2 regions of the Paenibacillus sp. J22P277 genome follow, and region 2 is predicted to be linked to the other one. Evidence: a T-box and tRNA genes for the amino acid it is inferred to sense, from the RefSeq annotation. Region 2 holds a T-box; the other holds one or more tRNA genes.

Region 1 (8,138 bases), on a different contig from region 2:
AGGCTTGCGGATCGGCTTCTATCATTACGCCCATCCGGAGCTGAACACCGCCGCCGCGGAAGCAGCGCATTTCGTTCAGATCGTAAAAGGATTGAAGGCCGACTTCCCGCATGTGCTGGACGTGGAGGGCGACGCTTCCGAATTAGGCGCGCTGACGACATGGTGTACGGCATGGTTGAAGGAAGTGAAACGCCTGACGGGCCATCCGGTCATGATTTACACCGGCGCGAGCTTCGCCAAGACATACCTGGGCAAAAGCCTCGCCAAATGGCCGCTCTGGGTTGCCCACTACGGCACCGATAAGCCGATGGATAACGGCATCTGGCCGCAATGGTCGGTGTTTCAATATACGTCCAAAGGAACGATTGACGGCATTAAAGGCAGTACCGACGTCAACGCGATGGAGAAGGCATTCTTCGATGAACATTCCGGCGAGGGCGGCGTCCCGGTGCCGAAACCGACCGCGGACGACCGGATCAAGATCGTCGTCAACGATCAGCTCGCCGCATACGGCCGGATCATCGACGGGCATGCGTATCTCCCGCTGCGCCAGCTTGGCGAAGCGCTGGGCGTTCCGGTCGAGTGGAGGGCGTCGGAAGCCTCCCCTTACGCCGACGGCAAACGGGTCGATAAGTTCAAGCTGATCGACGGGAAAACGTATATCGGCGTCAGGGCTGCCGCGGAGCTGCTCGGCGGGAAAGCGTCGTGGGATCACGGCACGAAGAAAGTATACCTGTACAAATAAACAAGCCCCCGCTGAACGCGTTCAGCGGGGGTTTGTAACGAATATAAAAAAAACCCTTGATTGCTCAAGGGCTTTAATGAATGGTGGATGGTGATCTGGACAGGGTTCGAACCTGTGACCCCTACCCTGTCAAGATAGTGCTCTCCCAGCTGAGCTACCAGATCATAACCAAATTTTTTCTCAGTGAAATTTATTATAGCGGCGGGATGAGAAAAATGCAAGGGGGTTGGCAAGATTTTTTTTCGCGGCTTCATGCCCATCCGGCGCAGTTTGCATACTCGCAGCGTTGCCCGGTCATACTATAGTTCCGTATGGAAGAACGATCCATACATACGCGTGCACGAACGGGAGGATCCGTACCCTATGAAACGATACATGCTGATCTTGACTGCCGCACTTTTATTGTCCTCGTGCGTGACTGCATGTGCGGGCAAAGACGATGGGGCCGAATCGAAAGCCGCGAACGCCGGCAATGTCGTCCATCTCCGCACGCAAGGCGATGCGAGGGTATTCGAAGCGAACGGCCTGAAGCAAAACGGCCGACTATGGATTCCCGCAGATCGGGCGGCGGCGCTGTTAAACTACCGGTATGCGGTCAATCCGAAGAGCCGTACGGCTGCAATGGGCTTCGGCGACCCGTTGTACACGTTGTCCATGAATTCCGCAAGCGCCAAAATCGGCGACGATGTCGTGCAACTTCGCGAAGCGCCTCGCATGGTCGGGCATACGCTCTACCTGGAAGTCGGCTCGCTCTCGCAGTTGCTGCAGACGCCGGTGAGATGGGACAAGACCAGCAACACGATCGTCGTATCGCCTAGACCGAGCGGAGAACCGACGAAGAACACGACGATGGATATCCGCGGCAATACCTTGCGAGCCGAATCGGTCGATTCCGATAACGGAAAGGCGAAGGAGGCGATCGCATTCGCGAAGACGCTGCTGAGCACGCCGTACGCATTCAATGCCGAGCCGTACGCGCAAAGCCATGCATTCGACTGCTCCTCGTTCATGCAGTATGTATTCGGCCATGTCGGCGTTGCGCTTCCGCGGACGGCAAAGTCCCAATCGACGGTCGGGTCCTACGTGTCCCGCAATAAGCTCATGCCGGGCGACCTCGTCTTCTTCTATACCCCCGGCAGATTCGGAAGCAACGATGCCGTCGGCAATGTAGGGCTGTATCTGGGCGGCAATAAGATCATTCAGACCTACGGCAATCCAGGGGTCACGATAACCGCATTGGAAGGGGATTGGGATAAACGCTTCATGTGGGCGCGAAGGGTGCTGTGAGCGAGTCGTATCTCGTCCATAGAAGCAAAACGAAGGCCCGTGCGACGTCGCACGGGCCTCTTTCGTGAGGTAAAAAATAAAAAACCCTTAATTACTTAAGGATTTCGTCAATTAAATAATGGTGATCTGGACAGGGTTCGAACCTGTGACCCCTACCCTGTCAAGATAGTGCTCTCCCAGCTGAGCTACCAGATCATATGTAGTTCGTTTCAGTGACAAGTAATAATATATCAAACCGGCAAAACGAAGTCAACCATTATTCACAAAAAAAGATTCTAAATGTTCGTAAAGCCGCATATGGTGTACTCAAGCTTTGATTTCTGGAGAGGCGGGTTGTCTAGTGGAGGAAGCTGCCTATTTGGCGGTATGGCTGATCGGGCTGTTTGGCATTGTCGGCACGGTATGCGTGTATGTGGCAAAAATGGTCATTCAAGATTCCACGAGTTATGACGAGCAATATGTTTGGAAGCGTAAACTGCCTCCGGAAGCGGGAGGGAAGCGGTAGGCGGGGCGGCCCCGCGTTTGATTTCCGTTCCAGCGGGTATACTATTCCCAGATAGTTTTTCCATATTCGGGAGTGGTAGCCATGAAAACACGATTGAGCGCGATTTTGCTTTTGTTGTTTTGCGCGGGATGCGCGCGGTCCAATCCGGCCGTCACGGTATCCGGCCCGAAGGCGCCGTTGTTCGACAGCGTGACAAGGGCGGTTTATCCGCAGCCGCAGGATCAGTCCGTGTTCGGCGACGTCTACGAACCTCCGGGCGAGACGCATGAGCTCGTACCGAGAATGCCGGGACAGCCTGCCGCCGAGCAGGAGAAGCCTCCCCTGATGAATACGAATTAAAGACTCGGTCCGGCTGCCGTCCGCATGCCGGGCTTTTTAGTGTCCTCGCCATGCATAAGCGCCCGGTCGATGTGAAATCCTACATGGGCATCCAAATGATGAAGGAGGAATTCCGATGGTACGTTTGTATGACCCGAATGACGAGGCGGCGGGAGCCGGCAGAGAGACGTTCGTGGCAGCGCGCAAGAACGGCGACGGAGATTTGACGTCCTTCAAAACCTCGACCGGCCGCGAATTGAACTACGAAGAGGCCTTGTCGGCCGTGAAAGACGGTACGATCGAAGGCGTCAACGCATTCAAAGGCAGAGACGGCGAGACGTATATCCGCGGCGATGCGGATGGCGACCCGACGAACAACCTGGACCAACTGCCGACCTATTAGGTCGCTCAAACCCGGCAAACTGCGATTCATGCGAAAAAGCCCGCTCAGCGGGCTTTTTGTTGTTGAGAGCAAGGAACTGCCGATCGCTAGAAACAATACCGCTCGTGCTGTTCGACGAAGCGCATGACGCCGGTTTTTCCTTCGAACTGCGGCTTCGTGTCATCGTAATGCATCAGCCAGATGCGTTCCTGGATCGACGGAGGAAGCGACTGCAGCTCTTCCAGGGTCGTATGAACGACGCCTGGCGGCTTCAACTGGCAATCGTGGAAGATCGTCGAGCAGCCGCGGTCTTCGACGAGCCGCCGAAGCAGTTCCGGGTCGAAGACGAGATCGGCGGAATAGAAGAACGTATCGTTGATGAGATAGGAATAACTGGTCTTGCCCGGAATATGAGCGGTTTGAATCGGTTCGACGGCAAGGCCGGGAAGCAGCTCGGTTCTCGTGTTCGGCTGGATGAGCCGCACGTCGAAATAGTCGTCCAGCGACGCGCATTCGTCCTGCAGCAGGCCGCCCTTGAGCGAGGATTCCCATAACGGTTTCGCAAGCGGCTCCGGAATGAACAGCAGGGGCTTGCGTCCGTAGACGAACTTCATTTGAAAGGCAAATTCCTCCATGCCTCCGACATGGTCGGCATGAATATGGCTGATCAGGACGGCATCGATCTCCTCGATCGGTTTGCCCAGCCGATACAAGGACTGAGAGGCCGTAACGCCGCAATCCAGCAGCAGCGTATGTTGATCCGCATATAGAAGCGCATTCGTATTAAAATACGTTTTGGCAAAAGCGCTGCCCGTTCCGAGCATTTGAATATCCATCGGGACATCCTCCTCCGTTTTGCAATAATTTTCAATTTATCATCTTCGGCCGCGAATGGAAAGAAAAACTATTTCGGCGGCATACGCATCGGCCAGGCACGCTTGCCCGGGTCCGTCATACGATAGCAATGAACGGATCATAGAGGGCAGGTGCGGATATTATGGCTCCAGGAAAAGCTCCGAGCAAAGGAAAAACGGTCAAAAAGCAAAAGTCGGCTTCGGAACGCAAGCAGGCTATGCTCAAATTAGTGCTGTCGGATACGTGCGCGGTATGCAAGACGCCGTGCGCCAGAGGAATGCGGTATCACGAGAGCATGCAGCAGCCGGGCGCGGTCGGCAAAGGCGTGCCGTGCATATTGACGCGGACGTACGTGTAGTTATGCCAGTTCCGGTTTAGTATTTCCCGGGCAAGCGCAGTTTTCGACATCGTGCGACACGCTTGCCGGGAGGAAAAAACTTTTTGTATTGGCGCAACTTTGGACGACTTGGGGAGTATAACCATACATCCAGATTAACGGACGGAGGTCTACTACCATGAAGTTCAGAAAGCTTCTGATTGCGTCGCTGGTCATGTCCTTGTGGGGCGGGACGATGCTCTTCGCGGATTCGGCGTCGCAGCGCGTCCGGGTCATCGTCAACGGCAGCGAATTGGATGACGCGGGTATTTTCACGGACGGCAAAACCTACCTATCGGTTCGCCAAGTCGCGAATACGCTGCAGTCTCTGGTGTTTTGGGACGAGGGCACGAAGAAGGTATCGATCTATAAACCAAACGTGCATATGTTTCTTTTCCAGGATACGACCATCTTCGGGAACGTCGTCAAGGGCAACAAAATCACGTTCAAAGTATTCGCCCAAATCGATAATCTCCTGACCAATATATCGGCTGTTAAAGTGACGATCGTCGAGCCCGGCGGCAACGAGCAGATCATTCAATCCAAGGGCGTTACGGTCGACAAGGATAATTTCTGGTACCGTACCGACGATTATGCCTATTCCTTCGATACGGCCGGCAAATATACGATTAACTTCTATATGAAAGTGTCCGCCGCAGACGATTGGAACCTGGTTTCGCAGAAGACGATCACGGCCAAAGCGCCTTAAAAAACGTTCGCGTTCCTGCCGGATCGGCAGGGGCGTTTTCGTTTGACCCGAAGCATGTTCCATGATACTATACGTAGGAAAAGTATCTATGAATGGAAATGAGGGTATACAATGAGCGATCACGTGCATGACGAGAACTGCGATCACGATCATGACCACGAAGAGCACGTATTCCTTGTCACGGACGAGGAAGGCAATGAACGCGAGATGGTGATGGTATTTACGTTCGAATCCGAAGAGCAGGTATACTCCGTCCTGCTGGATCGCAACGATCCGGAATCCGACGGCGTTATCTTCCGCATTGAGGAAGAAGACGGCGAAGCATTCCTCGTCGGGATCGAAGACGATGCCGAATGGGAACGCGTCACGGCGATCTACGAAGAAATCGCAAAACGCGAAAACGAAGGCCAATAACAACCACAAACAAAAACTCCGATGCCCGGAAGGCAGCGGAGTTTTTTTGATTTACGGACGACGGCATGCTATTTTCGCGGGTTATAGTAAATGGTCCGGCCATTGAACATCTTCAGCTCGGCTTTCAGCTGTTTGGCCATATACTTGCACAGTTCGTTGGCCTTCGATTTGTCGCCGTGCGTGGCGGAATCCGGGAGTACGACCTGGACATGCGATACGCTGGCATCCCCGGCCGCTTCCGACCCGACGCCGAACAGGATGTGATTGTACTGCGGCGTCGTTCCTTTGAGATAGAACCAGCGGTCTTCTTCGCCCGGCTTCGTCTCCACCGTGTACGGGAAGGCAGCCTCGACGTAATTCCAGTCCAATTGTTGACCGGTCAGCGCCGTTTGTTCCTTGTAACGGCTAAGCCGGTCCTTCACCTCCGCAAGGCTGAGAGCTTCGACCGCGGACCCTTGAACGAATTTAATGTAAGCGCTTTGACTCATCATCGTCCACCCCCACCAACATCATAGCATTCCGAAAATCGATTGACAATAACCGGAAATGAAGCGAAAAAGTCCCCGGGACTCGCCTGGAGACGGGCAAGCACCGGGGACGGCGGGATCAGGAGATGGCTTCTTCTTCCACGATGACCTTGACGAATTGAATGCTGCGGTCCTCTGGACCTTTGACCGGTAATCCGACTTCGACGTGGTCGACGATGTAATCGATGTTGGTCTGGGAGATGACCTCGCCCGGCAGCAGGATCGGAATGCCCGGCGGGTAGACGTAGATGAACTCCGCGATGATCCGACCGGCGGATTCCTTGAAGGGCACAACCTCCGTGGCGGCGTAGAACGCGTCGCGCGGCGTGAGCGAGAGATGCGGGATCTCCGGAATCTTGACGACGAGCTCGTGGGCTTCGTTCACTTGATGCTGCGCGGCCAGGTCGCGCAGGGCGACGAGCAGTTTGCCGACGGAATCGTCCGTGTCGCCCGGCGTTACGAGCGCCAGAATATTGTACATATCGCTGAGCTCGACTTCGATGTTGTAATGCTCCCGCAGCCAGTTCTCGGTCTCGTAGCCGGTGATGCCGAGATGCCGTACGTGAATCGTCAGCTTGGTCGGATCGTAGTCATAGGTCGCTTCCGTGCCGAGAATCTCTTCGCCGATGCAGTAGAGGCCCGGCATATTGTTGATCTCGGTGCGCGCATACTTGGCAAGATCGATGGCCTTCTCCGCGATGTCATGGCCGTTCATCGCCAAGTTCCGGCGGGACGTGTCGAGCGAAGCCAGGAGGATGTACGAGGTCGAAGTCGTCGTGAGCATGCTGATGATCGTTTGGACGCGTTTCTGGTTGACCCGTTCGCTGCGAACGTTCAGGACCGAGCTCTGCGTCATGGAGCCGCCCAGCTTGTGCACGCTCGTGGCCGCCATATCGGCGCCGGCCTGCATGGCGGACATCGGGAGCTTCTCATGGAAATGAATCAGCACGCCGTGCGCTTCGTCCACCAGGACGGGAATATCGTAGCTGTGCACGAGATCGACGATTTCTTTCAGGTCCGCGCATATGCCGTAGTAGGTTGGGTTAATAACGAGTACGGCTTTCGCGTCGTGATGGCGGTCAAGCGCCCGCTGCACGGAGCGGGTGGTGATGCCGTGGTCGATCCCCAGATTGGAATCGCGCGCCGGCGAGATGAAGATCGGACGGGCGCCGGCGAAGATGATGGCGGACATGATCGATTTGTGCACGTTGCGCGGGACGATGATTTTGTCGCCGGGCGAACAGACGCTCAGAATCATCGTCATGATGGCGCCGCTTGTTCCTTGCACGGAAAAAAAGGTATAATCGGCTCCGAAAGCGTCGGCCGCCAATATTTGGGCTTCTTCGATGACGCCGGTCGGTTGATGCAAATCGTCGAGCGGCGCTATATTTATCAGATCGATCGACAGGGCGTTGTCGCCGATAAACGCGCGAAATTCGGGGTCGCTGCCCATCCCCTTCTTGTGTCCGGGGATATGAAATTGAACGGGGTCTTTTGCCGCATGCTCCGTCAGGGCGGTGAACAGCGGGGTCCGGGTATGATCCATTGCTTCTTCATCCCAGCCTTTCATCTTGGATTGTTACAAACAAAGTTGAGTATAGCAAAAACAGGGGGGATTGCAAGCGGCATTTTTGTTGAGACTAGAGGAACGAAGGCTTAGCCGGAAATAGGCATGAAAGGGGAACCGAAATGGAGATCGCAAAGAGCTGGGCGGGAAAAAAAGTGCTGACTTCGCCGTTCGTGGTCCAGCTGCTCGTCATTATGTATTTCGTTGAATTCGTCAAAGGCGCGCTGCTCGTTTCTATTCTTCCTGTTTATATGAGACAGGAGCTGAACCTGACCGCTTACGCGGTAGGCTGGGCGCTCGCGCTTCAATATATCGGGGATAACGCGTTCCGCTCGCCGCTGGGCTGGATCATCGACCGTTTCGGTTATCGCTACGTGATGCTGTTCGGCGTCTTATTCACCAGCGCGTCCGTGCTGATCATCAGCTTTACGAGCGGTTTCGGCTGGATCGTGG
Region 2 (8,138 bases):
CGCGTCCATATGAGCCATCTCGGCCATCCGCTCGTCGGCGACGCCTTATACGGCGGCAGCGACCGCGTTTTGCGCCATCAGGCGCTGCGCGGCGAACGACTCGCCTTCGCGCATCCCTGGAACGGCCGGGCGATGACGCTGGAGGCCCCGGAACCGCCGTGGTTCGCCGAGGCGCGCCGCCGCCATGCTTCCCTGTGAAAATCGTAGTCATGCCTGCCCACCCCTTGCCATATAGATAAATAGGCAAGATGAAACGATTGACGCCTCTTAGTCGGCGCTGTCCGTTTCATTCCATAGGAATATAAGCAAAGCGGGCGAATGCTCGTGCTTTCTTGTATTCGAAGAAGCTGCAACCAAGCTTTTGAGAGGGGAAAGGAGGACGACTAGCGTGCCAAGCCAGTCAAACGGTTTGCGATTCGATATCTATGAACGGGTGCATTTGCCCGATGAAGTGGCGGCTATCGACGAGCTGGACGAGATCGAGCTGATACCCCGCATCGGCATCGTTCAGCAAGACGAGCAGGTGCTGCTGAAGGGCCATCTGCTTCTGACGGGCGTCTACCGGTCGGAGGAACAGCCGCTGTCGGAGCAATCGCTGGAGCATTGGATACCGGTCGAAATTACGCTGCCGCTGAACCGCATTCATCGCCTGGACGACATTTCCGTGGAGATCGACAATTTCGACGTGGACGTCTTGTCTACGCGGACGCTCAATATCACGGGCGTGCTGTCGTTATTCGGCATCGAGATCGAGCAGGCCAACCCGCAGGGGGAATGGACGAGGGAAGAGCCGTATACGGTCGTGCACAGCAGGGAAGACGAAGATCCGCAGCAAGCGGCCCCGCCGTTTTTCGCGCCGCAGGAACCTCCTTCGTCCTTTGCGCCGCAAGAAGCGCCTCCGTTCTTTGCGCAGCAGCCGCAGTTCTGGCAGCCGGACCTGCAGCGCGAAGCGGCGGAGCAGGAAGAGCAGCGCTATGCGGCCTTTCAGACGGAAGCGGAGGAAGCGCGCGAAGCGTTAGCCCGCGCGGCCAGGGCGAGGGAGCAGGAGCTGCTCGTCTCCGCCCAGCAGGAAGCGGCGCGTCAGGAAGCCGAACGACAGGAAGCTGCCCGGCAGGAAGCCGCGTTCGCGGAATCGGCCCGTCTGGAGGCGGAGCGCCAAGAGGCTGCCCGGCAGGAAGCCGCGTTCGCGCAGGCGGTCCGTCAGGAAGCGGAACCGGCGGATGCGTTTCAGGAAATCGAGCGCCAGACGTCGTTCCAGCCGCATGAGCCCGTGCAGCAAGAGGCGCAGGCGGCCCAGGTGTGGGAGCAAACACCTATTGCCGAGGAAACGCAGCCGGAACCGGCTTCCTTCGACCAGCCGGAGTTCGAACCGCAAATTCGTCAGCAGCCGGCTCAGCCCGCGGCGATCGCGCCGGATTTGTTCGGCGAGGTGTCCGTTCCGGAGTCGGATGCGGAACCTAAGCCGCTGCGCGTCGCGCTTTCCGGCAAGCCCGCGGAAGAAGAAGCGGCGCTGCAAGGCGCGGGCAACGTCACCTTCAGGTCTCTGCTGCAGTCCAGCCGGCGCGAGCAGGAAGCCAAGGCGGCGGCCGAGCAGCATGCGGAACGCGAAGCGGAACAGATCCGCAAAACGACCGGCGACGACATCGAATGGAAAAATCTTTTCTACGGCCGTCCGAGCGACGAAAACGCGTTTCGCAAGGTGCGGCTCTGCATCGTGCAGCGCGAGGAGACGCTCGACGTCATCGCCGGCCGGTACCAGCTGCAGGCGCGCGAGATCGCGCTGTACAACCGGCTCAGCGATCAGGTCGTAAGCGAAGGCCAAGTACTGTACATTCCGTAATACGGCGGCGCCAAGCCTGCCGGAGGTCCTCCAAGGAGGGCTTCCGGCAGGCTTTTTCGTTGCGACGCGCGGTAGAACGCCTATTGGGATTGACGATTGCAAATAAGAACGTGTATGATAGAAAAAATAGGGCAATAATTTAATTGAATGACGTTGATGGGGAAGAGTGGCAGGAATACCTTCAGAGAGCGGAACCGGTTGCGCTGAGAGGTTCTGCAGGGACTTACTGTGACTGGTCGCCCCGGAGTCGCTGGAATGAAGCGAAGCATTTCGCGTAGTTGCGGCCGGCTGCAGCCGTTATCTGTCAATGAGTTGTCGAACCGGCGCAGATTGCCGCTTCGGAACAAAGGTGGTACCGCGGAAGCCAGAACCTTTCGTCCTTTGCTATAAGGGCGAGAGGTTTATTTTTTTCGTTCATTTTAGATGCGCTTAACGACCGGCGGCGCGCGAATCCGCGCCTGAACCGGAAGAGGACATAATATGGAGGTAGGAATGGACATGTCGCAGAAACAAACGATGACTGAAATGCCGACGACCTATGACCCGAAGGCCGCGGAAACGAAATGGTATCCTTTCTGGATGGAGGGCAAGTTTTTCGAAGCGGGCAAGCGCCCTTCGGCGGAGCCCTATACGATCGTCATCCCGCCGCCGAACGTAACGGGTATGCTGCATATCGGGCATGCGCTCGATTTCACGCTGCAGGATATCCTGATCCGGACCAAGCGGATGCAGGGCTTCGACGCCCTCTGGCTTCCGGGCACGGACCATGCCGGCATCGCGACGCAGACGAAGGTTGAACAGAAGCTGCGCGAAGAAGGAAAGTCCCGCTACGACCTGGGACGGGAGAAGTTCCTGGAGAAAGTATGGGAATGGAAGGACAGCTACGCCGAGACGATCCACGACCAGTGGGCGAAAATGGGCTTCTCGCTCGATTATTCGCGCGAACGCTTCACGCTCGACGAAGGCCTCTCCAAAGCGGTGCGCGAAGTATTCGTTCGTCTTTACGAGAAAGGCTTGATCTATCGCGGCAAGAAGATCATCAACTGGGATCCGGCGGCCCGGACGGCGTTGTCGGATATCGAGGTCGAGCATAAAGAAGTGAACGGCCATCTGTACCATCTGCAGTATCCGCTGAAGAACGGCTCCGGCGTCATCACGGTCGCGACGACCCGTCCGGAAACGATGCTCGGCGATACGGCGGTCGCGGTGCATCCCGAAGACGAGCGTTACAAGCACCTGATCGGGGAAATGATCGTGCTGCCGATCATCGGCCGCGAAATTCCGATCATCGCCGACGAATACGTCGAGAAGGATTTCGGCTCCGGCGCGGTCAAGATTACCCCGGCGCATGACCCGAACGACTTCGAAGTCGGCCTGCGCCACAATCTTCCGCAAATCAACGTCATGGACGAAAGCGGCACGATGAACGCCGAGGCCGGCCCTTACAACGGGATGGACCGCGCGGAATGCCGCAAGCGGATCGTCGCGGACATGCAGGCGAGCGGCGTCTGCGTCAAGATCGAGGACCATGTCCATCAAGTCGGTCACAGCGAGCGCACGGGCGCCGTCGTCGAGCCTTATTTGTCGACGCAGTGGTTCGTGGACATGAAGCCGCTTGCGGAAGCGGCCATCGAAGCGCAGCGCGGCGGCAAAGGCGTTAACTTCGTGCCCGACCGGTTCGACAGAACGTATTTGCAATGGATCGAGAACGTGCGCGACTGGTGCATTTCCCGTCAGCTCTGGTGGGGTCACCGCATTCCGGCTTGGTATTGCGACGCCTGCGGCGCGATGCATGTCGCCCTCGAGGATCAGACGGCCTGCTCGGCCTGCGGCAACGAGTCGCTCCGCCAAGACGAAGACGTGCTCGATACGTGGTTCAGCTCGGGTCTCTGGCCGTTCTCGACGTTAGGCTGGCCGGAACAAACGGAAGATTTGAAACGTTTCTACCCGACGGACGTCCTGGTCACGGGTTACGATATTATTTACTTCTGGGTTGCCCGGATGATCTTCACCGCCTTGGAATTCACCGGCGAGGCGCCGTTCAAGGACGTGCTGATGCATGGACTCGTTCGCGACGAGAACGGCAAGAAGATGTCCAAGTCGCTCGGCAACGGCGTCGATCCCCTCGAGGTGATCGAGAAATACGGCGCGGACGCGATGCGCTACATGATCTCGACGAGCAGCACGCCGGGCCAGGATCTGCGCTTCCGCTGGGAGCGGGTCGAACAGGCGCGCAATTTCGCCAATAAGATCTGGAACGCTTCCAGGTTCGCCCTCATGAACCTGGAAGGCGTCACGGCGGCGGACATCGACATCAACGTGAAGCTCGGCACCGCCGACCGTTGGATCCTGCATCGCCTGAACGCGGCGGTCGCGGATACGACGCGCTTGATCGACAGCTACGATTTCGGCGAGACGGGACGCGTGCTGTACAATTTCATCTGGGACGATCTGTGCGACTGGTATATCGAGTTCGCGAAGCTGAACCTGAACGGCCAAGACGCGGCGGCAAAACGCGCGACGCAGTCGGTGCTGGCTTACGTGCTCGACCGTACGCAGCGTCTGATTCACCCGTTCATGCCGTTCATCAGCGAGGAGATCTGGCAGCATCTGCCGCATGAAGGCGAGACGATCACGCTTGCCCCATGGCCGGTGTACGACGCCTCGCTGGAAGCGCCGGATGCCGTTGCCGAGATGGAGCTCCTCATGGAGATGATTCGGGCAGTCCGGAATATCCGCGCCGAGGTCAACGTGCCGATGAGCAAGAAGATCGAGCTTCAGATCAAGCCTTCCGGCGCGAACGAAGCGGCCATTCTGGCGCGCAACGAGGAGTTCATCGTTCGTTTCTGCGGCACGTCGAAGCTTGACGTCAGCCTCGAATTGAGCGCTCCGGACAAAGCGATGACCGCGGTCGTGACCGGCGCCGAAATGTATTTGCCGCTTGCCGGCCTGATCGACATCTCGCAGGAGATTGCCCGTCTGGAGAAGGAAATCCAATATCTGGACAGCGAAGTGACGCGCGTGGAGAAAAAGCTCGCGAACGAAGGCTTCGTGGCGAAGGCGCCGGCGAAAGTCATCGAGGAAGAAAAAGCGAAAATGGCTGACTATGCCGATAAGCGCGATAAAGTCAAAGCGCGCATCGCGGAATTGAGAGGCTGAAGCAGATGAGCGAACAACAACATGACATAAAGCCGCTCGCTTCGTACGAGGAAGCGAGATCGTGGATCGAAGGGCTGGTCGCATTCGGCATTCGCCCCGGCATGGAGCGTATCCAGAAGCTGATGGAGCTGACGGGCCACCCGGAACGCAGGCTCAAGTTCATCCACGTGGCGGGCACCAACGGCAAAGGCTCGGTCTGCGCCTATCTAACCAGCGTGCTGATTCGCTGCGGCTACGACGTAGGGACGTTCACGTCCCCGTACATCACGAAGTTTACGAATCGTTTTCGATACAACGGCACCGACATTCCGGAAGAGACGTTGCTGGCGCTCGCAAACCGGCTGAAGCCGCTCGTCGAGGAGATTGCCGCAACGGAGCTTGGATCTCCTTCGATGTTCGAGGTATCGACGGCACTCGCGATTCTCTATTACGGAACGGTTGCTTATCCGGATTTCGTCGTATGGGAGACGGGACTTGGCGGTCGTCTCGATGTGACCAACATCGTGACTCCGATCGTCTCGGTCATCACGAACGTCGGCCACGATCATATGGATATCCTGGGTGACACGCTCGAAGCGATCGCCGCGGAGAAGGCCGGCATCATCAAGGCGGGGGTTCCCGTCGTCAGCGCGGTGAGTCAGCCTGAAGCCGCGCAGGTGATTCGGGATACCGCGAGAGCGAAGAACAGCTCGCTGTATATGCTGGGCGACAAGTTTCACGAGACGGCGACCCTCGTCCGGGAGAACGAGCAGACGTTCCGTTTCGACGGGTTGTTCCGTTCGATCGACGAGCTGACGATTACGCTGAACGGCCCGCACCAACGGACGAATGCGGTCGTGGCCGTCATGACGCTGGAAGTACTGCGGCAGTATTACGCGCTGATGCTGGAGGACGAGGATTTGCGGGAAGGACTCCGCAGCGCCGCATGGCCGGGTCGCCTGGAGATGATCGGCGAATCGCCGCGGATTCTCATCGACGGCGCGCATAATCCCGAAGGCGCGGAGATGCTTGCGGCCGCGCTGCGGGAGACGTATTCGTACGAGCGTCTTCACCTTATGATCGCGATGCTGGCGAATAAGAATCATCGTGACACTTTGCGGCATATACTACCTCTAGTGAATACGCTTGTCGTGACAGAGGCGGATTTTCGCAAGGCTCTGTCCGCTGCCGATCTGGCGGCGCTTGTTCATGAACTTCGGGAGGAAGCGGGCTATTCTTTCGAGCTCATCGTGGAACCTGATTGGAAACAGGCGCTTGAACGGCTGAAGATGTCGACCGGCGAGGCGGATCTGGCAGTCGTGACCGGCACGCTCTACTTGATTGCCGACGTCCGCTCCAAATTGCTCTATAATCAGGATTCTGAAAAAGGTTGGTGAACCGTCTTTGAATACAGCAGAACACGTTCATTTCATCGGAATCGGCGGTTACGGCATGAGCGCAATCGCGCGTGTCATGCTGGAGATGGGCTATAAGGTAACCGGCTCCGACGTAGCGCGCCAAGAACTTACGGAGAAGCTTGCGGCCAAAGGAGCTCGCATATTCATCGGGCATCAGCCGGAGCATGTCGCCGGAGCGGACCTTGTCGTCTATTCGACGGCCTTATCCCGGGACAATGTGGAGCGGAAAGCGGCAGAAGATTTGAATATCCCTATCCTGCACCGGGCTCAAATGCTGGCTCGGCTGATGAACATCGGCAAAGGCGTCGCGGTGGCGGGAGCGCACGGCAAGACGACGACCTCGTCGATGATCGCGCTCGTGATGGAGACCTGCAAGCTCGACCCGACGTTCATCATCGGCGGCGAGATCGTCAATGTCGGCACGAACGCAAAGGCCGGCAAGGGCGAATACGTCGTCGCGGAAGCGGACGAGAGCGACGGATCGTTCCTGCAGTATCATCCGACGATCGCCATCGTGACGAATATCGAACCGGATCATCTCGAGAACTACGACGGCGATTTTAATAAATTGCGGGCAGCCTACGTGCAATTTCTGAGCCAGGTGAAGCAGGGCGGCAGCGCGATCGTCTGCGCGGACGACGAGAATATGCAGGGTATGCTGCCCGAGCTCTTGTCGGGGCCGCTCGGCCATGAAGGCGTGCTTTCATACGGCATCGACCAAGAGGCGGTGTATCGGGCCAGCAACATCCTGCTCGGGGACCGGAAGGTTTCCTTCGATATGACGAAGCAGGGCCAGCAGCTCGGAAGAATCGAGCTCTCGGTTCCGGGACGCCACAACGTGTACAATGCGATGGCTACCGTCATTACTTGCCTAGAGGCGGGGATCCCGTTCGCGTCCATCGCCGAAGCGATCCTCGATTTCCGCGGCGCGAAACGCCGGTTTCAAGTGCTGGGCGAAATCAACGACATTCTTGTCATCGACGATTACGCGCATCATCCGACGGAAATCCAGGCGACGATCAGCGCCGCGAAGTCGACGGGCAAACGGATAATCGCCGTCTTCCAGCCGCAGCGCTATACCCGGACGTTCTTCCTGCTGGAGCAGTTCAGCCGCGCGTTCCCGGAGGCGGACGAAGTGCTGATCACGGATATTTACTCCCCTGCCGGCGAGCAGCAGATCGAAGGCGTCAATTCGAAGAAGCTCGTCGAGCTGATCATCAAGAACAGCAACCCCAATACGAGCTACTATCCGACGAAGGAAGAAGCGTTGGCGGTGTTGACCGAACGGGTCAAACCGGGCGATCTCGTCATTACGATGGGGGCCGGCGACATCTGGAAGGTTGCCGATGCGCTGGCGAAATCGCTGCGCGCCAATGCCTAGGCGAGCGTAACCGAGCGACGGAGCCGCTGCCGTAAACGGCGTGCCTCGTAAGCTGAAAAGGGCCGTCATCCGGTGCGTTCACCGGATGACGGCCCTTCGTCGTCTTAGATCAAACGACAAGCCGGAAATCCCCAGCGGGGGTTTCCGGCTTGATGGCGTGCGTTCAGTCGTTTCCGCCGTTTTTGTCGTACCCGGATCCATTGCTTCCCGAGCCGTAATTGCCTTGCTTTTATTGACCGCCGCTTTGCCGTTGGGCGTTGTCTTGCCGTTGGCCGTTGTCTTGCCGTTGGCCGTTGTCTTGCTGTTGCCCGCCGCCTTGGCGTTGGCCGTTGTCTTGTCGTTGACCACCGCCTTGCCGTTG

What was found. The T-box of region 2 lies ahead of AC50YL_RS21070 (valine--tRNA ligase). A T-box ahead of a tRNA ligase gene usually reads a tRNA of that ligase, here a tRNA-Val.
Region 1: it has a tRNA-Val gene. The T-box ahead of AC50YL_RS21070 (valine--tRNA ligase) is inferred to sense a tRNA for this amino acid. The anticodon was not compared.

The regions. Positions count from the first base shown of each region.
Region 1 is NZ_JBXENS010000001.1:524,385-532,522, reverse strand. Features, by position in the region: gene AC50YL_RS02820 (GH25 family lysozyme) at 1-745, shown strand, start outside; tRNA gene AC50YL_RS02815 (tRNA-Val) at 834-909, opposite strand; gene AC50YL_RS02810 (C40 family peptidase) at 1,109-2,032, shown strand; tRNA gene AC50YL_RS02805 (tRNA-Val) at 2,152-2,227, opposite strand; gene AC50YL_RS02800 (hypothetical protein) at 2,373-2,537, shown strand; gene AC50YL_RS02795 (hypothetical protein) at 2,619-2,876, shown strand; gene AC50YL_RS02790 (DUF3892 domain-containing protein) at 2,992-3,258, shown strand; gene AC50YL_RS02785 (MBL fold metallo-hydrolase) at 3,345-4,073, opposite strand; gene AC50YL_RS02780 (hypothetical protein) at 4,235-4,450, shown strand; gene AC50YL_RS02775 (stalk domain-containing protein) at 4,608-5,177, shown strand; gene AC50YL_RS02770 (DUF1292 domain-containing protein) at 5,289-5,591, shown strand; gene AC50YL_RS02765 (DUF1885 family protein) at 5,660-6,079, opposite strand; gene AC50YL_RS02760 (aminotransferase class I/II-fold pyridoxal phosphate-dependent enzyme) at 6,198-7,664, opposite strand; gene AC50YL_RS02755 (MFS transporter) at 7,808-8,138, shown strand, end outside.
Region 2 is NZ_JBXENS010000006.1:24,250-32,387, reverse strand. Features, by position in the region: gene AC50YL_RS21080 (RluA family pseudouridine synthase) at 1-198, shown strand, start outside; gene AC50YL_RS21075 (LysM peptidoglycan-binding domain-containing protein) at 389-1,840, shown strand; T-box leader at 1,985-2,225, shown strand; gene AC50YL_RS21070 (valine--tRNA ligase) at 2,339-4,999, shown strand; gene AC50YL_RS21065 (bifunctional folylpolyglutamate synthase/dihydrofolate synthase) at 5,005-6,375, shown strand; gene murC (UDP-N-acetylmuramate--L-alanine ligase) at 6,383-7,777, shown strand; gene AC50YL_RS21055 (peptidoglycan-binding domain-containing protein) at 8,007-8,138, opposite strand, start outside.